DNA from 3 places in the Lysinibacillus sp. C5.1 genome. Region 1 is predicted to be linked to each of the others. Evidence: riboswitches for the same ligand, from Rfam matches in the RefSeq annotation. Region 1 holds a riboswitch; each other region holds the start of a gene.
What was found. Region 1 has a riboswitch for cobalamin ahead of I5435_RS11820 (DUF4430 domain-containing protein). Riboswitches for the same ligand answer to the same signal wherever they lie in the genome.
Positions count from the first base shown of each region.

Region 1 (6,767 bases):
TATATAATAATCCTGCCCGAACTGGATTTAACCTAAGTGTTGAATCCCTGAATGAACTTGTTTCTCAACAACACCCGAACCTTATCGGCCTTAAAGAAGAGTACAATGTGAAGCGTCATAAAAATACACAGTTACCCGATGATTTCATTATGTTTGCTGGAGGAGATGTTGACCTCATAGAAAAAATACTCGGTGGCTGCAATGGACTTTCCAGTATGGTAGGCAATGTTTACCCTAAAGAAATTAAGCAAATTTTAAATGACCTACTAATGAAAAAACCAGTTGATGTTCATAAAATAAATCAACTAATTGACGAAGTGACACATTATCAAGCCGTTATCAACATAAAAAAACATTACAATTCCCTTGGTATAAAGGTAGGTCCTTGTCGATCGCCCATTAATTAGTAACTAGTTTTCAGCTACTATACACAGTTGATTCAAACAAACGACTTTTTTGAAATAGCCGCATTTTTCAACATGAGAATGCGGCTTTATGCTGTACAAAACAGAAATGGATTGCGAATGCTTAGTAGTCAATACACCCCCTGAAGCTGGTCAGGGGGTTTCAATACGAAAATCTAATTTTGTCTCGCCCTGTAATCGTTTGTTTAACGTAAAAAAAGCCCGGAGCAAATAAAGGTGTTTCGCTTTGATAATCCAAGGCTTCTATATCTGCATTTAACGCAAGAAGCAATTCATATATTCCCTCGTGGGTATTATATTTGATTTGCCGAGAATGAGGATTTAAATTCGTGCACTAGCACATACAATGTTCTCTTTGCCCTTATAAACGGACGATAAATGAAAAAAGACTAGGGTCTACTGATGTAGAATCTAGTCTTTTTTCACTTCAACTAATATTTCCATCAACTTACGCCCTCATTACTTAAAGAAAGAATTGTTAATACTCTTTAGGTTTTTTCCCAGTTGGGCTTATTTAACTTTTATCATACGTATCATTATGCTTTCACTTTAGATTCAACGAACTGATTCAAAAATGACAGGATTTTTTGATAAACAGCAATTTCATTTTCTTTTTTAGAAAAGCCATGTCCTTCGTCTTCAAGAAGCATATACTCGACCTCACGACCTTTATCTTTTAAAGCCTGCACGATTTGATCAGATTCCTCTTTTACAACACGCGGGTCATTGGCTCCTTGGATAACTAGCATTGGTTTCACCATGTTTTCTAAATAAGTAATTGGTGAGTATTCAATGAGTTTTTGCTTGTCTTTTTCCGGGTTTCCCACCCACTGATCCATAATGGGCTTCCAGTCTTCAGGAACTGAGTTGATAAATGAGAACAAATCAGATGGCCCAAATATATCCACGACGGCTTTGAAATAATCAGCGTGTCTACCGTGGAGCAATAAGGCCATGTATCCTCCGTAACTTCCGCCCATCAATAAAATATTGCCTTTTTTCGCGTAATCATTTTCTATGAGCCAGTCGAGACCAGCTACATTATCAAGTCTTGGACCGTGTCCCCAATCTCCCTCTACCATTTTTGTGAAAGCTAATCCATAGCCTGTTGATCCACGGAAATTTGGCGCAAAAATGCTATACCCATTATTTAAAAAGAATTGGAAGGAAGCTCTAAAAAATTTTCGTTCTGCGGCTTGCGGACCACCATGCGGCCAAAAAATGATTTCACCATTATCATTTTCTTTGTTAGCTTTGAAAAATAAGGACTCTATTTCAAGTCCATCAAAGGAAGAATACGTAATCACATCTGGCTCCACTAATTCACTTTGATCTACGCCTGGAACTGTGTATTCCGTTAAAGAAGTCCATCCATTTTCCTTAAAATAATAGATATTATGTGGCTTCGTCGCACTTCTTCCTAATAAATACAAATTACCGGATTTTGTGACGATAAGTTTTTCAATAATACTGCATGGTGAATCGAGTTCTTCCCAATTATTCGATAACAAATCATGCTTATACAAATGATCTTCTACACCTTTTTCACTGATGACATACAGACACTGCTTTTCTTTGTTATATTTCAACGTAGTAAAGCTTTCATTCTCTAAATCTTTCAATTTTACAAACTCATTTGTCTCTAAATTATAGGAAGCCAAATACGTAAAATCAGCATTGTAATTTGTTAATAAATAGATGAGGTTATCGGATACAAACACTGCGTCACCGACCGTATGTTGCTGATCTGTTGGCGGAGTCAGGAGAATATGCTCCTCTCCTCGTTTAGCGTATAGTAGTGTATTGGTATTAGCAAAATGTTTATAGTAAAGGGCTACCTCTTCATTCGGGCTAAAATCGAGTAAAAAAGTGGGCGCATCTTTTCCCACAAGAACTGTTTTTTCCTCACCTGTCACCAAGTCATAGACATATGCATTTAAATATGTTGGATTTTCTTTCGAAGATGTATAATAAAGCTTGTTCCCATCTTCAGATAAAATGGGCACAGAATTGCGAGTTCCTTCTTCATAAATAATTTTTTTCATTGTTCCACCTTGAAGTGGAATTCCATAAAATTGCGTATTTTCGTCCCCATTCCTGTCAAAACCAGCAATGATAAACCGTCCTTGTTTGTCATAGATAAGCCCTTGGCAGCTTTGGTCAATGAAAGTAAGCTGTGTCGGGAACGTATTTGGTAAATTCATCGCCCATAAATTATACTTGCCACTTAAATTTGTACTGAAAACTAGCTGTTTTTCATCTGGACTCACCGCAAAATCACCAATCGAAAATGTTCGTAAAAACTGTTCTACATCTGGTTTAGAAAAAGATATCAAATTCAACACTCCTTACTTATTTTAAATTGAGTGAAAAGTCTATCTATTTATAAAATATCATTATTACACTTCAATGTATAATATATATGATAAGAAAATGTACTATATGCTATGATTTTACCTTCTGTTTATCATAAAAAAATAAAGAAACTTCCTGATTGATAAATTTCATAGGATTATCTTTAAAGATAACTGCTTCTCCTCAAAAAGCTTCATATTCCCTGAGTAGTAAAGCTTATCTCCATTCTCTTCCCTACAATATTTTAGAAATCTGTCCCTAGTTTTTCTCAATATTGCGATCTACTACATAACTTGTAATAGCTTTAACACTCGGAAGAGTGGGATATCTATCGGTTTCTTCTTGCGATTATAACTTATATACATAAACAAAAATAATGGAGGTAACTCCATTATTCGATAAGGAATATCTATCCTTTTTATTTAACTATTTGGAAAATGAGGAAAATATGTTAAACTAAACATCAAGTGAATAGCAATTGCAGAATAAAGGTGCTCTTTTAAGAGCTTAATAGGGAATTCGGTGCAAAGCCGAAGCTGTTTCCGCAACTGTAAGTGTAGATGACTACAGAAAATACCACTGTCAAACGGGGAAAAATGCCCCCAGTAGATGGGAAGGTTCTGAATAGGATACACGAGCCAGGAGACCTGCCTTTATTCCATCGTATTAACTCTCTTCGGAAGCTAGGAGAACTTACGGCAAATAGATGGACAGGCATATTATTTTATTATGCTCCTTTTCTGTTTACCTTGGATGCTTCCCTTTTTTAAGAGAAGCATCTTTTTTATTGGAGTTAATCGCAAAAACTTTCACTACAATAAAATTAGGAGGTTTTCAAAATGGTTACTTTTAAAAAATGGTGGCATATAGCTTTCGCTTTTCTTTTAGCTGTTTCGCTATTATCACCGACAGCAAGTGCAACAACAGTATTACAACCTACAAATCAAGAGGCACAAACTGCAACATTCGATGTCCAATTATCTGTTGACGGTTTGCATGGTCCCATCCTACCAGCAACAACGGAAATTGCCTCAACTGGCACTACGGCATTATCACTAATGGAAAATACATTAACAGCAAACGGTATTCCATATATAGTTACTATTCATCCTATCTATGGTCCTTATCTTGAATCCGTTGATGGGCGAGCTAGTGGCAGCTTAAATGGTTGGGATGGTTGGGTATACACTGTAAATGGTATTAGCCCAACTGTTGGTTTAGATGCTTATAAATTAGAGCCTGATGATAAAGTTCATATTTATTATACGACATGGGCTAAGCTGGGCACTGCTAGCACAGTGGATGTAGGACAAATAAATCCAAAGGTTACTGTGGATTTAACGGGTGACCTATTTCTAACAAATGCCTCTAATATTGCTAATTGGACAATTAACACAGGTACTACAGCGCTAACAGCTCAATCAATTACTGTCAACACAGATCAACAAGCAGTTATCACATTTTTTGGACAAGCTGAAGAAGGTAATATCTCGATTACAGCCTCTGCAAATGCACTACTTGGTGGTTCAACAAGTGAACCATTAACAATTGACGTAACACCCAATAACTAAGTAATTAAGTACTGAAAAAGTGAATCCATTTTAAAGAAATGCACTTTTTCAGTACTATTTTTTAGATATTACTAGCAACATCTCTAAAGGAAGTGAGTTTTCAAATGGATATTTTTAAAAAGCAAATACATTTAGTCATTATCTTTATTTTAATATTTTCGCTATTATCCCCTGCTGCCACTGGCAAAGCACAGCATCTTGAAGGAGAAACATACGAACAAAATACTTCAGACATAAATAACACAGAAATAGACAATCCAAATGAACAATTAACTATGACGCCATTAATAGAGAATGCGCCGAATACAATTAGTGATATTCAATTAAATACGACAGAACCTTTATTTTTAACAATTGGAGAAACATCGCAACTTGCTGTAGCTAGCTCAACAACAGAAGATAGTACCCTAATTGAATGGTCATCGAGTGCTCCTACAATTACAACAGTTGACAATCAAGGATTAGTTACAGCGATTTCAATTGGGGATGCTCAGATTAACGCAAAAGTTGGTGAAGTATCTAAGGCAATTTATGTATATGTTATTACACCTGAAGAACAAAACTTTATAAATTTGGTGAATAGCCTCCCAGAAATTATAGTTGCTGATGAGGTAACAGCTATACAATTAACAGCAGCTCGCAAAACATATAGTGCATTAACACTAGATCAAAAGAAAAAAGCATTAATAAGTAATTACAATAACAAACTTGGTGAAAAAGAAGGCCAACTGGTAGAAGCCTTCATTAATTCTATTCCTTCATTTGATACATTCGATGAAACAATTGCTCAACAATTAATAAATGCTCGTACGAAATGGAACGCTTTACTACTAAATGAAAAAAAGAAACTAGTGCAAATAGAGGCTATCTTAATAGAAAAGGAACTGAAATACGTCGGACTTTTAATTTCTACTATTTCGTCATTAGAAATAAGCAATGAAGAGTTAGGTTCACTATTCAATACTACTCGTAAAATATACAAAGGAATACCAGCACAGCAAAAAGTAAATGTAACAAATTACCAATATCTTGTAGATAAAGAAATCGAATATGTTATATATTTAATTGACTCTCTTCCTGAAACAATTCAGATTGCTGATGAGGCAACAAAAAAACAATTAGAAGAAGCTCGGACAACATACAATGCCTTAGATAAAAATCAAAAAACTAAAATAAATAATTATCAAGAGCTTGTAGATAAAGAAAACATTTTCACAACAGCCCCTCGGATTCAAGAAGTGATATTTAAAATAAACGTGCTCCCCCCTATAGCCTCGGTTACATGGGCGGATCATTTGAAAGTTAATGCAGCACAACAAGCCTATGATAATTTGTCAGCTCAAGAAAAACAATCTGTATCAAATTATAATAAGCTAGAGACTTTACAAAAGCGATTAGTAGAATTGAGACCAACAACGATTAAAGCCTATAACTCTGTTGGTCAATATTTAGTATCAAGCTCACCGCAGCCTGTCTATCAATCAGAGTGGACTATTTTAACACTTGCACGTGGTGGTTATGTCAATTTATCAAATAGTTATTATAGTAAATATTATAAAAATATAGAGAATCATGTAAAATCAAACAGTGGCGTAATCGCCTCTCAAGCAACAGATTACTCTCGGGTAATAATAGCTCTTACAGCTATCGGGAAAGATCCTACAAATGTCGCTGGCTATAATTTAGTTGAAAAATTAAAAGATTTTAATTTTGTAACACGTCAAGGCATCAACTCTGCCGTCTTCACTTTAATTGCACTCGATACATGGGACTTTGAATTACCTAAAACAGCTACAACAACACGTGAAAAATTAATTAAATATATTTTACAAAGACAATTAAACGATGGTGGCTTTGCCTATGCTGGTACTGAAGCTGACCCTGATATCACCGCAATGGTCATTCAATCACTCGCTCCATACTATCAAAGTAATGCAGAAGTAAAAACAGCCGTTAATCGTGCAATTGATACATTAGCAGCTATTCAATTACCTAATGGCGGATATAAGTCAGATAACTTTGAAAATGCTGAAAGTCCAGCACAGGTTGTGACTGCTCTAGCAAGCTTAGGGATAAATGCTAACAACGATAATCGTTTTAATAAAGTCATTTCTAATATCATGACATATAGCTCAGAAGATGGTGGCTTTAAACATGTATTAATCGAAAACAAAGCAAATGGCATGGCAACGGTTCAGGTTGGCTATACATTAGCAGCATACAACCGTTTATTAAATAATCAAACTGCTCTTTACGATATGTCAGATACAAAGTCAGATAATACTGGAAATAATCCAGGAGATATTGACAATGGAAGCGATGGAGAAGAACCTTCCAACCCTGATGATAAAGGAAATCAACCTTCTAACCCTGATGGACAACCTTCTGATAATGAAGAAATTGGTTATACGACATT
Region 1 covers NZ_CP066226.1:2,444,175-2,450,941, reverse strand. The annotation lists gene I5435_RS11830 (dihydrodipicolinate synthase family protein) at 1-407, shown strand, start outside; gene I5435_RS11825 (S9 family peptidase) at 962-2,761, opposite strand; cobalamin riboswitch at 3,253-3,449, shown strand; gene I5435_RS11820 (DUF4430 domain-containing protein) at 3,620-4,351, shown strand; gene I5435_RS11815 (S-layer homology domain-containing protein) at 4,456-6,767, shown strand, end outside.

Region 2 (6,767 bases), 380 kb from region 1:
CTAAACTCACCTTTTTCTGTATTTAGAACATTCTTTTTCAGTACTTTGGCGTTATTCAACCGTTGTTCTTTTGTTTCGTTATAGCGTTTAGGTAGATTATTAATATCAAATTGTAGTGCTTTAACAGGATCAACCAGACCATGTCCATACGTAAGGTCGTAGCCTGGTTCTCCTAAATCTTTAGCAGTCAATTCAAGAATCGCTTCTATTTCATAAGGCTTTAAATTAGGGTATTTAGATTTTAATAGTGCCGCTACACCTGCAACAACAGGTGATGCCATTGATGTCCCACTAAATATAGCAAAAGAAGATCCTTTTTTTTCATCATAAACGGTACTATAAATATCCTCACCTGGTGCAACGATGTCTACTGAAGGGCCATAATTTGAGAAACTTGCTAATTTATTTTGTTCATTTGTAGCACCAACGCTAATAACACCTTCAAAAGAAGCAGGGAAGGAGTATCGATCGGTTGATTCATTGCCTGCAGCGGCTACAATGGTAATCCCATTGTCAAGCGCTTTTTTTACAGCTTCCTCTATTAAAGGAGACTCGCCATAGCCACCAAGACTCATATTAATCACATCTGCTTTTTGTTCGACGGCATAAAGAATACCTTGTGCAATGGCAAAGTCACTAGCGTCTTCTTGTCCGTTAAAGACGTCTATTGGCAGAATTTTGGCATTAGGAGATATCCCGTGCCCACCAATTCCATTATCTTTTGTTGCGCCAACAATGCCTGCGACATGCGTGCCGTGTGGATCAGCAACAGGAGAGTCGGCAGGTTTTACCGCATTATATGGTGGCAGTACTTGCGCTTGCAAATCGGGATGTTTATAGTCTACACCCGAATCGATAACGGCTACTTTTACATCATGATTGCCAGCTAATGCTAGTGCTTTATCAATTTCCAGTAGCTGCAAATGATACATATCTTTTTTCTTTGGATCTACAATAGTGTTAAAGGAATGATATTTGTAGCTTGGGGATACACTTTTTACACCTTTTTGCTTGGCGTAGTAGGAAACAACCTCTGTTAACGATTGTCCCTTTTTAAGTTGGATTACATCGTAACCTAATGAAGGAATGGAGCGAATAACTTTTGCACCTATTTTACTATGTACGTTCTTAGCAAGACCCGAATGTTTCACGATAATCGTATTATCACTAATCCATTCGTTTCCTCCTGTTTGTTGCTTGAACTGCTTCGCTCCTTGTTTGTTGTTGCTAGCGAGCATAGTTTTTACTGATTCTGGGTTCTGTGGTGCTTCAGCAAAGGCAGAAGCAGCAGGAACCAGTAAGGCAGAACATGCTACGACAGCGATTGATTTCATCACCCAGTTTTTCAATTGTTTTTACCTCCTTAAAAAATTATAAACTACAATATTTATAACGGATGGTAAAGAGAAAGGTTTCATACCACAATAAAATTTTTTTACAAGTTTTTTTGTTATAACTAGTATATTGTTTTATAAATGAAAGTTTTATAGGTTTTTTCGCATGAGTTGTTCATCGTTCTTTTGCGGAGTGAAAGACGGAGGAATATTAATCGTCCCGTATGTAACGGTGGGTGTTTGACAACAACACGGTTCGTTGCATACGGGATATGGCAAGGTTGGTAGATATTCATAGATGAGGGTGGTGGCTACTAGATTTGTTCCTTAAGAAGGAGTGTATGGCGACAACTAGCATCTAGTACTCGTTATGCTCGATACGTTCTTAAAGTTGTTCAATAAGTTTGTGTAAATCCTTTTTGGAACGAGGCATTGCTATATTGTCGCCCAATAGTTTTTTTGTTTGTAAGGCAAGCGTCATTTCAAATACCCATGGTCGTTCAAGGTGGGCTTTTTCAAGCAATTCCTCTTGGTAGAACATGTCGATTGGATCCCCATTATAAATGATTTTCCCTGCCTCCATCACGATTATTTGATCCGCCCATTCATAGGCTAAAGCGATATCATGTGTCGCTAATAAAAACGTACGTTGCCCATCTTCTAATTTAGCTAAGTACTGTAAAAATTGTGCCGCATAATAAGTATCTAGCCCAGCAGTCGGTTCATCTAATAGTAAGACGGAAGGTTCCATTGCGAGCACACCAGCCATGGCAACACGTTTCTTTTGTCCGACGCTTAAAAAGTGAATAGGCTTATCAAGTAATGCTTCAACCTCTGTTTGCGCAACAGCCCACGCGATTTTTTCTTCAATTTTTTCGTTTGACCAGCCAAGATTTAATGGCCCAAAAGCTATGTCTTGCTTGACGGTACCAGAAAAAAGTTGATTGTCCGCATCTTGGAAGACGATGCCAACTTGTTGTCGTAATGTTGCTAATGCATTTCTAGAATAGCTAAGCGTTTCGTTACAAAAAGAAATAGTGCCAGCTGTCGGTTTTAAAATACCATTTAAATGCTGAAATAACGTAGATTTACCTGCGCCATTGTGACCAAGCAGGGCAATTTTTTTTCCCTTTGGTATTTGCAAAGTAATATCTGTTAAAGCTTGAGTGCCGTCTGCATAAGCATAAGATAAATGTTGAAGATTAAAATAAAGCTCAGTCATGAGAAATACCTCCATAGATAATGAGGGATACGAAAATAATAACAATGCCTAACCAGTTTTTCTTGTTGTAGCTACTACTTTCCTGCCAATAGACAGCTTCGCCACCGCGTGCCTGCATCGCATTATTTAGTTCGCGACTGCGTTGGAACATTTCGGCAAACAGTGCTGCAATAAGCATGGAAATCGACCGAAGCCATTGCATGGGTGATTGATAACCAAGACGTGCTTGTTGTGCAAGATGAATTTTTTGCATGCTGTTCAAAAAGATAAAAATAAAACGGTATGTTAGCTCTACCAACTCCACAAATAAAGCTGGCAACCGCCATTGCCGTAAGACATAACAAATGGATTGTACGGAAGTCGTTAAAATTAAAAAATATAAACAACTAATACTGCCCAAAACGGTGAAAAACAGGTGCCGCGCTGTTATCAAGCTGTCATTTCCTATAAAAATGGTCCACTGGCTTAGCGAAAATGTCCATAGATGCGCCGGCAAAATACTAGCAGCAGGTGCAATCGAAATCAAAATAGATAGTAAACTGGAGAGCAAGAAAAAACTCGGTAAAAGCAGGAGTTTTGCATAATATTGTAAAGGAATTTTTGCGCCTAAAATGATAAAAGCACTCATTACAAGAAATGTAATGAGTGAAATTTGTTCATCTCTCATGATAAGCGACAATAGCAACAACCCAAGGGAGAACGTCATTTTTTCTAACGGATGAACGGACGCTAGTTTATTCATATAAGCATACTTATCAATGAGTAACATCGTTTAACCTTCTTTATGCTTACCGCGCATATAGCCCACGAAATAGCCAATAAAACCAGCGCCAATAGCGGCTTGTAAGACGAATAATAGACTTTCAATTTCACCACTTGGTGGCTCCCATAAGCTTTCAAACCATGGTTCGTATTCTTTGTTTATTTCACCAATGGCTGCTTCAGCTTCACCATCAGCACCGCCGAATTCAGCGCCTTTTTGGATGAATAGAGGGATGATTGCTAAAAATATCACAATAGCTAATAACAGTAAATTTTTCTTCATGTTAATGTGCCTCCTTTGCAGAGAAAACACGTAAAGCTTTTAATTCGCTTACATTGTATTTTTTTAAGAAATTCATCACAATGACAGTTAAAATCCCTTCACTAATCGCTAGAGGAATTTGTGTTAACGCGAAAATCCCTGCGAATTTCGTGAATGAAGCCATAAAGCCTCCCACTTCTGAAGGGAAGGCAAGTGCAAGTTGAACGGATGTGACAACATATGTACCCAAATCCCCAAGCATTGCTGCAAAAAAGACAGCGAGAGAAAAGGATAGACCGATTTTTTGAGCACCTTTAAAAACAGCATACGCAATCATTGGTCCTACAATCGCCATGGAAAAAGCATTTGCGCCAAGAGTGGTAATGCCACCATGCGCTAATAGTAACGATTGGAATAATAAGACGATTGTCCCAATCACACTCATTGCTAATGGGCCAAACAGGACTGTGCCAAGTCCAACACCAGTAGGGTGTGAGCAACTGCCCGTAACAGATGGAATCTTTAATGCAGATAAGACGAATGCAAATGCCCCTGATAGCCCTAATATCATTTTCGTTTCAGGGTTTTCATCAATTGTTTTGCGAATTGAGCGTAACCCTAAAATAATAAATGGAATCGAAATAATCCACCAAAATATCGCCCATTCAATCGGTAAAAATCCTTCCATGATGTGCATGGCAAATGCTTGTTTTGGTACTAGTAAAAATGCTAGTAGGAAGTAACTAAGTTTCCAAAAAGATAATTTCAAAATCTCTCCTCCTTAAATCAAAATTTTCGAATGTAGCGTGCGCAATAAAAAAAGCACTTCTCCTAATTTAGGAAAAGTGCATAGCTGAAAAAGCAAATAGAATCATCATCTGCTAAGCCGCACACCTATCCTCGTAGGTTGAAACGATCACGTTTTTTTCGGCAGGTCTCCTGGCTTTAGTTCAACGTTTTATAGGTCTTCCCGTCCATTGGACAGTGACATTCTCTATAAAACTCCCTAGTACAGTGGCGGGACCGCGCCGGACTTGAACCGGCTTCCCTTTTAAGCGAAATGGCTACACTTCGCACCGAAAAAAGATGAAATTGTGAGATTTCACGACACAGTGTAACATGTTTTTCCATTCGCAAGCTATCCTTTTTTTATAAAAAAATTTTTTCGTTGTTTGACATTCTAGAAAATTCAGATAAATACAAGAGAATAACGGTCGCTATCAATGAAATACTTGTTGAAATTTTATTAAAAATCTAATAAATGAAAAAGAAATGTTGAAAAGTATGAAAAAAATAGGCTATGATAGAGACAGTTTTTCAATTCATTTTAAAAACTTACAGCATTTCAATTTAATATAGATACATCTATAAGTGCTCGAAAAAGTTCGAGATAATAGGGAAATCGGTGTAAATCCGATACAGCCCCCGCTACTGTAATAGCTGATGAAATCGCAATGCCACTGAAAACTTGGGAAGGCGCGAGAGTAAAAGGAAGCTTAAGTCAGGAAACCTGCTTATTGATGGCATGCAAACTTTTCGGAGGGAGAAGTGAAGCGAGAGCGGATACGTGTATATTCGTTTTTATTTTGGCTTCTACAAAACCTTTACTCTTCGATATAGAGTGAAGGTTTTTTCTTTTTCCTAAAAGTAAATGAGGGGAGAAAAGCAATGACAACTTGGAACTTAGAGGGAATGAAAACGCATCTTTTTATTTGTAATGGCAGTAGCTGCATGAAAAAAGAGGCAGAGGAAATTACCCTAGCAATACGAGATGAAATCGAGAAATTAGCACTTGATAAGGAAATACATACGACAAGAACGCGCTGTAATGGCAGATGCAAAGATGCCTGTGTTGTCATCGCTTATCCACAAGGAAATTGGTATCGTGTGCCATCGGTTGAACACGGAAGAACACTTGTACAAGATTTAAACCATGACTCTTTACATAGTGAACATGTTTTTACACTGAAAGAAGGTACATTACAGCGTACACCGCAAACAACAGCCATTAAAGGCATCGATAAGGTGAAAGAGGGGTAAAAAATGGCGCAAAAAGGAAAGATTTTTGTTGTGGGCTTTGGCCCTGGTGATTTTAACCATATTACGACTCGTGCTGTGGAGGCACTGCAACAAAGTGAATTTATTATTGGCTATAAAACGTATGTTGAGCTTATTCAAGATTTAGTTAGTGCAAAGTCGATTGTTAGTACGGGCATGACAGAAGAAGTTTCACGAGCGCAAGAAGCAGTACGTCAAGCGGAAGCTGGCAATATTGTATCCGTTATTTCAAGTGGAGATTCGGGTGTATATGGGATGGCGGGGCTTGTCTATGAAGTGCTTATTGAGCTTGGTTGGACAGAAGCAACAGGTGTTGAAGTCGAAATCGTACCAGGTATTTCAGCTATTAATTCCTGTGCAAGTTTACTAGGTGCACCGATTATGCATGACTCTTGTACCATTAGTTTAAGTGACCATTTAACGCCATGGAATTTAATCGCCAAGCGTGTGGAAGCAGCAGCTATGGCAGATTTTGTCATCGCTTTATATAATCCAAAAAGTGGTCGCCGTACACGTCAAATTGTAGAAGCCCAGCGAATTTTACTTGAATATCGCTCGCCTGATACGCCTGTAGGTCTTGTCAAGAGTGCCTACCGAGAGCGTCAGGAAATTACGATGACGACTTTAGCAGAGATGCTTGAGCATGATATCGGCATGTTAACAACGGTTATTATCGGCAACTCTTCGACGTTTTTCTATGATAATAAAATGATTACACCGCGAGGCTATCAACGTAAATATACGCTCGGGGAAGAACAACAGCCTTTACGTCCTCATCAGCGTTTAAGAGAAGAAAATGAACCGTGGGCAATGAACCAAGAAACAGGTACTGCAAGCCATGATTTTGCGGCAGATCCAAATGCAGGACGGATGAAAAGTAATATTGCCATTACGCCTGTATCAACACCGACAAAATCGTCTTTAGAAATGGCAGCAACAGCACTTGCAATGGTGCAGGGGACAACTGCAACAAAAGCCACACCAAAGCTAGTTCAACAAAAAATGGAGTCAATTTTTGAACTAGCTGTTAGCCCTGGGGTAGCAAATAAATTTTTTACACCACAGCAGATGATGGCATTGGCTGAAGTGGTGGGAGATGAAGGCACGATGGAGTATACGCCAGACCATC
Region 2 covers NZ_CP066226.1:2,820,316-2,827,082, reverse strand. The annotation lists gene I5435_RS13760 (S8 family peptidase) at 1-1,349, opposite strand, end outside; gene I5435_RS13755 (energy-coupling factor ABC transporter ATP-binding protein) at 1,720-2,556, opposite strand; gene cbiQ (cobalt ECF transporter T component CbiQ) at 2,549-3,325, opposite strand; gene I5435_RS13745 (energy-coupling factor ABC transporter substrate-binding protein) at 3,329-3,601, opposite strand; gene I5435_RS13740 (energy-coupling factor ABC transporter permease) at 3,603-4,349, opposite strand; cobalamin riboswitch at 4,493-4,676, opposite strand; cobalamin riboswitch at 4,933-5,112, shown strand; gene I5435_RS13735 ((2Fe-2S) ferredoxin domain-containing protein) at 5,249-5,620, shown strand; gene cobJ (precorrin-3B C(17)-methyltransferase) at 5,624-6,767, shown strand, end outside.
Region 2: it holds a riboswitch for cobalamin, as region 1 does, so the genes downstream of both, I5435_RS13735 ((2Fe-2S) ferredoxin domain-containing protein) here and I5435_RS11820 (DUF4430 domain-containing protein) in region 1, are expected to answer to the same signal.

Region 3 (6,767 bases), 1.7 Mb from region 1:
TATATGAACACCTTTTCCAAATAAACTTTTAAATGGCGTAAAAACATGTGCTGGAATAAAAAGCCCCCCTAATTCCCGCACTTTTTGTTGTACAGTTTGGCCTTCACAATAAATACGCTGTGAACTTAAATGGATGTTTTTCATATACTGGCTCATCCAATTCGAAAAATTCTCCATCACTTGAATAGTAGGGAAATAAGCTAGCACATGAATTGGTCCATGGCAGGAGCTATCATATATTTCGATTTCAGAACCTGGAATAAGCGTTGTTTCTTGAAATCGGAGTCCACCTTGCGATAACTCCTTTAGTTTGCCTTGTTGTATCATTATATTCATTTCAGCAATGACTTCTGGTGAATGACAATCAATAATTCCGATAATATCAAGCCCTTTTTTGGCACTAGCCATCTCTAAAATCCGTGCTAATGTTAACGTTTTACTCCCAGTAATTTTCACTGCGCGCCCACTCATTGTTCGTCCAATATGAATATGTAAATCTGCATAATAGTCATGAAACAATGTACACATCTCCTTTTGTTTTATTATAAAATGAAAAAACCTTACATTGCTGCAAGGTATTTTCAAGCATTAGGATGGATGGTTTTGATGAGCGCCTTTATCAGTCTCGTACGAACCTGAACCTTGGTTTGGCATTGCTGCTGAATCATATGCAACCAATGTAACGCCAATTTTCTTTTCGAGTTCATTAATTTTTTCAAGCTGTGTGTGATCTAATTGTGCAAATTTTACTTCTTCCATATTCATCACGCATCCTTTCAAAAATAACGTTCCCCGAATATCTCACAACTATACAAAGGGCAATTGGATAATTTCTTTAAGCGGTGTTATGTGGAAATTGTTCGAAAATTGTTTGAGTGACTGGCACTTAAATAGGTTAAATATGGTTTGCCTGTTAGTGGATGTGTTTGAATGTCGGCGCATACTCCAAAAACATCATCCAGCAGCTTAGGTGTTAACACTTCTTCTGGCGTACCATATTGAACGATACGACCTTGTTGTAAAACATAAATGTAGTCGCAGTACATCGCGGCCATATTTAAATCATGTAAGGCGGCGACAACCGTCAAATGCAGTGTTTGAATTAAATCCATTAGTTGTAATTGATGGTGGATATCTAAATGATTTGTCGGCTCATCTAAAATAAGTATCTGTGCTTGCTGTGCAAGTGCACGCGCAACCATCACTCTCTTTTTTTCCCCTCCAGAAAGGGAACTAAAACTACGTGTTTCTAAATGGGCAATACCTGTTTGAGACAAGGCTTCTTTTACAATATTAAAGTCTTCCTTATTGTCCATCTCAAAAAGTTTTTTATGTGGCGTTCTTCCCATACTCACTAAATCTTTTACTTGAAAGTCGAACAACACAGGCGTTTCTTGACTGACAACTGCTAATTTCTTTGCGATGACTTTACTTGATTGCTTAAATATATCTTGCTCATTTAATAACACTGTACCGCTTTCTGGCTTTAATAAACGATACATATTTTTTAATAGTGTAGACTTTCCGCTACCATTAGGGCCAATCAACCCAACAAACTGCTTTGCTTTTATTTGAATGCTTACTTTCTCTAATATGCACTGATCATGAATGGAGAATGATACTTCCTTTGCTTCTAATGTCATCACCTTTAATCCCCTTCACCAAATGAATAATTGTTTCGACGTAGTAGCCAAATGAAAAATGGTCCCCCACAAAAAGCAGTAATAATACCAATCGGCATTTCTTCTGGGGCTATTAATACACGCGCTAACGCATCAGCCCAAACTAGAAAAATTCCCCCTAACAATGCACTTATGGGGATAACATGTTGATAATTAGAGCCAACTAACAAGCGTACGATATGCGGAATAATTAAACCAACAAACCCGATGGACCCACTTACTGCAACGAGCACACCTGTCAGTAAAGATACGAGTACTATTAGCTGTATGCGAAACTGTTGAAGATTTACCCCTAACGTGACGGCCGCTTCTTCCCCAAGTAGTAATAAATTCAGATTTCGATAGTATAGCCACAACAACCCAAATACGATAAAAAAGACAATGACTGGAATAAATAAATTACTCCATTTTGCTCCTGCGAGACTGCCTAACATCCAATACATAACGGCTTTAATCCCGCCCTCTTCCTTAGACATCATTAACATAAAATTCGAAGTGGCAGATAAGATAAAGGACACCGCCATCCCCGCTAGTAAAAGGCGAAAAATCGAAATACGTCCTCCTACACGCGACAACAAAAATACTAAGACAATTGCCATAAAAGAGCCTAAAAAAGCAGAGACTGAAAGGGCGTAGATACCTAAAAATGAAAACGCCCCTAAAATAATGACAGCCGTTGCGCCCACTGTTGCTCCCGAAGAAATACCTAAAATATACGGATCGGCTATCGAATTACGGACTAGTGCTTGAACAGCAGCACCAGCAACCGCTAAGCCTGCACCAACAACAGCCGCCAGAATCACGCGAGGAACACGGATTTGCCATATAATAATCTCTTGCGAACGACTCCAATCCTCCTCTATAACATGAGGGAATAATGGCACTTTCGAAAGAATTACCTTCCATACATGTAACGGCGTAACTGACACAGACCCAATCATAATGGCCACTGTCATAGACGCAATGAGCACTAGAAAAAGGGTCAAAGAAAATAACATAAATTTTTTATTCATTTGGTTATGAACTCCTTATCAATCATGATAAAGACGAAGCAATAAAAAAGGGCATTCTACGCATACATGCATAGAAATACCCTTAGCTAAACAAATTAGGAGAAATATCCATCAATTGTCCGTAATTGCTTGCATCCTCGTGGGCATTACAGGTATGAACTAACTGGCAGGTCTCCTGGCTTCGATTCATCGTATCTACGATTGCCTTCCCATTTAAAAACAGTGGCTACACTATCATAGAACTCCTCGTTACAGTTGCGGGACAGCGTCGGATTTACACCGACTTCCCTTTTAAGTGATGCTCGTGTTTACAAGCGTCACACCATTAGTATCTGAAATTTTAAAATTATGACGATTCTATCATACATCATTATCGTAGTCTATTATTTCCTTCATTTAGGAATCTATCTTTCCTCATTTCAAACTAAATCCATCATTTCTGCACATTTACTTGCTACATTAAAGACACATCCAAATCGAAGGAGGAAATTCATATGGTATTAAATAAAAATCGGCTCCTAATGTTAGTAGCAGCAATTGCTTTACTAATACTTTCAGCTTGTGCTGATAATACAGCGAAGTCAGAATCTGCTCAAAGCGACAAAACAGACCACGGCGAAGAGATGGAGCATGGGGATGAAATGGATCATTCCATGATGAATCATTCAAGCTCTGGTGAAGTTCCAGCCACTTTAAAAACAGCCGAAAATCCAAAGTTCCCTGTCGGCAGTAAGGCTATTCTTACAGATGGCCATATGTCAGGAATGACAGGAGCCGAAGCGACAATTGTCGGCGCTTACGATACGACAGCATACATTATTTCATTTGAGCCTACTACTGGTGGTAAGACAATTGAAAATCATAAATGGGTGATTCATGAGGAATTAATCGACCCAGGTGAAGCACCTTTATCACCAGGATCAGAAGTAAAAACTGATGCTACCCATATGACAGGCATGGAAAATGCGACTGTACGCATTGATGATGCCGTACAAACGACTGTCTATATGGTCGATTTTGCTTTAACAACTACTGGTGAAGAAATGAAAAATCATAAATGGGTGACTGATAGCGAGCTAGCGACAAAATAATGAGGTTGGGACAAAAGAGAAAAGGTGTTAGATTGATGGCAGTCAATCTAACACCTTTTTTTGCTACGCCGTTGTTGTCCGCTACGGCGGTGCTTTCCGCTCAGCACAGTAAGCCGCAACCCTCGCTAACGCGCGGTCTGTTACGTCTTACATTGTATGCTGTTCTGAGCAGGAGTCACCGCTTCCGCTACCAACAACTAGTGAACACTTCTAATTTTTTATTTATTGCAAAAGCAAGAAAAGATAAGTTCTCCATATAGCAAAAATTTATGAACACCTTTTCTCTGTTCCTTAAATTTTTTTAGTTATGTCCCAGCCTCATTCTAAAACCTTTTTGTCACCGCTTTTATGCCATTTATAGCCGATTCCCCACACTGTCTGTAAATAATCATCCACTGGAAAGCCACTTTTTCGAAGCTTATCCCGTAAATTGCGGACATGTGAATCAATCGTTCGGTCTTCAATTGCTACATTATATCCCCATACAGTGTTGATTAAATGCTCTCTAGAGAAAACTTTATTTTGATAATCAAGAAATAACGCTAACATCAAAAATTCTTTTGGCGTTAAAGAAATCATCTCTTGGTGAAAAGATAACTCAAAAGATTCTTTATTTAAGCGTAGCCCTTCGAAATTAATAACGATTTCTTCAGCCTTTGTTCTTCTTAAAACAGCCTGTATACGCGCTAACAATTCTTCCTCATCGAAAGGCTTTAAAATATAGTCGTCAGCTCCAAGATTTAGCCCTTTTATAATATCAGCCTGTTCCCCTTTTGCCGTAAGCATAATAACTGGTACGTCCCAAAACTTCCTTATTTCCTGACATACTTGCCAGCCATCCATATCAGGCATCATAATATCTAACAGCACTAAATCTATATGATGTTCTTCTAAATATTCTAAAGCATCTCTTACAGACGACCTAGCAATACAATGAAAAGAAGGTTCAAGATAAAGGGTAAGTAACTCTAACATCCTTGGTTCATCGTCAATTAATAATAATGTTTTCATTTGTTCCTACTCCTTAAACAATAATTTAAAAGTAGTCCCTTTGTTTTCCTCACTAACAACGGTAATTTCCCCTCCATGTGCATGAACGAGCTCCTTTACAATGGCAAGTCCTAATCCTAAACCGCCATTGGCACGCGTACGAGATTTATCAACCCTATAAAAACGTTCAAAAATATAAGGTAAATCCTTCTGCGGAATTCCTTTTCCGGTATCTTTTATAATAATTGATACGAAATGATTGTTTCTTTCCACTTGTAAGAAAATCGAATCTCCTGAGGAACAATAAGTCAGCGCATTATTTAACAAATTCAAAAAAATTTGCTCCAACCTTATTGTATCAGCCAATAAAGTTAGTCCCGCTTCACATTGCACAAAAAGGTCAATTTGTTTTTCATGGAAAGCAGGTCTTAACTTTGCCTCAATACTTGCCACAAAGTCATCCATATGAAGACATTCTTTGTTTATAACAAATGCATTTTCATCCATTTTTGCTAAATCAAATAAGTCTTTTATTAACCTTGATAATCGATTCGTTTCCTCAATAATAATACGTAAATACTTTTGACGATCTCGTTCCGATAAATCTCGTTTATAAAGAATATCTGTATAACCTTTTATAAATGTAATCGGTGTTCGCAGCTCATGAGCAATACTCGATAAAAATTCCTTTCTTTCCTCTCGTAAATGATTTAAGTCATTAGATAATAGTTGAATAGCATTCGCAAGATCACTTAATTCATCTTGACCATTCGTTGAAAGGGCTACTGTAAAATCCCCTTTACTCATTTTTAGTGTTGCTTCTTTCATTTCAATTAATGGACGAGCAAGCTTTCTAGATAACACAATAATCACTACAATGGTCACCAATCCCGACACAAGCCCAACAATTAGGAAGTGTTTATTTAATCGCTCCATTAAGGCATGGATAGAATCTGTATTTTGGAACATAAAAACATAGCCAATGGTCTTTTGCTGTTTTTGAATTGGACTAACGGTCGCTATATACTTTTCATCTTGCCAATTGTTCTCTAGCACCTGACCATCATAAGGTACACTTGCTCCAAGCCTCTGTAAATATGCTTTTATATCAAGGTGCGGCGAAGAAGTAGCTAAAATTTTGCCAGCACGATCTGCAATCACAACGTCCGTATTATCTCGGGATTCCATTAATACTATATGTGATAACGTTTCCTTTTCGAAATTTTGCTCCAATATCTTTCGATGCGAATTACCCGTTGTCTGCAAGTTTGTTAGTTCTTCATCAACTCTCGAATTCGTCAAAGAAAGATGCAAAAATAACATCATAAATGTTTCGATGCAAAACAATGTGATAAAAAAGATAATGCCAAGCTTTAGTGAAAGTTTTTTCATCCTGTAACCACCTATATTTCAAAATGATAACGTGTAAGTGTGAAGATTTTATGCAGAAGAAAGATACTTCTATTAAATAGTATAAAATAAAAACTACATGCTCATTGATTTTTCACCCTATGTAGTACTTAATTCAAATAAGAATGAGCTCTATATTAGAAAGATATAGGAGGTACGTTTTCCTCGATTCCTGCTGGAAAAGCATGACTCTTTAGAGCCCGTACAATGCCAACAACTCTAAAAAAAGAATGCTAATAAGTATGTCGTATACTTATTAGCATTCTTTTTTATTAAATATAATTTTTAACCCAATCTAAGAAGTTTCCAATTACTGAATCAAGGAATTTGACAGTCCCCTCATCTGTTAAATTACCTTCTTCATCAAATTTTGTGTGGACAGCGCCAATATAAACATCATTACCACTTAGCAATGGTGAATTAATGCCAGGTGAGAATAAAATATCACGTAAATGTAATTGCGCTTTAACCGTTCCTAAGTTCCCCATAGATGCTCCCATCATAAAGGATGGTTTACCAATCATTACTTTATCCACTCGTGATAGCCAATCTATAGCGTTTACCATCACCCCTGGCACCGT
Region 3 covers NZ_CP066226.1:4,165,847-4,172,613, forward strand. The annotation lists gene I5435_RS20455 (endonuclease Q family protein) at 1-471, opposite strand, end outside; gene I5435_RS20460 (hypothetical protein) at 589-759, opposite strand; gene I5435_RS20465 (ABC transporter ATP-binding protein) at 846-1,643, opposite strand; gene I5435_RS20470 (FecCD family ABC transporter permease) at 1,649-2,695, opposite strand; cobalamin riboswitch at 2,844-3,037, opposite strand; gene I5435_RS20475 (YdhK family protein) at 3,190-3,786, shown strand; gene I5435_RS20480 (response regulator transcription factor) at 4,105-4,797, opposite strand; gene I5435_RS20485 (sensor histidine kinase) at 4,804-6,168, opposite strand; gene I5435_RS20490 (NADPH-dependent FMN reductase) at 6,459-6,767, opposite strand, start outside.
Region 3: it holds a riboswitch for cobalamin, as region 1 does, so the genes downstream of both, I5435_RS20470 (FecCD family ABC transporter permease) here and I5435_RS11820 (DUF4430 domain-containing protein) in region 1, are expected to answer to the same signal.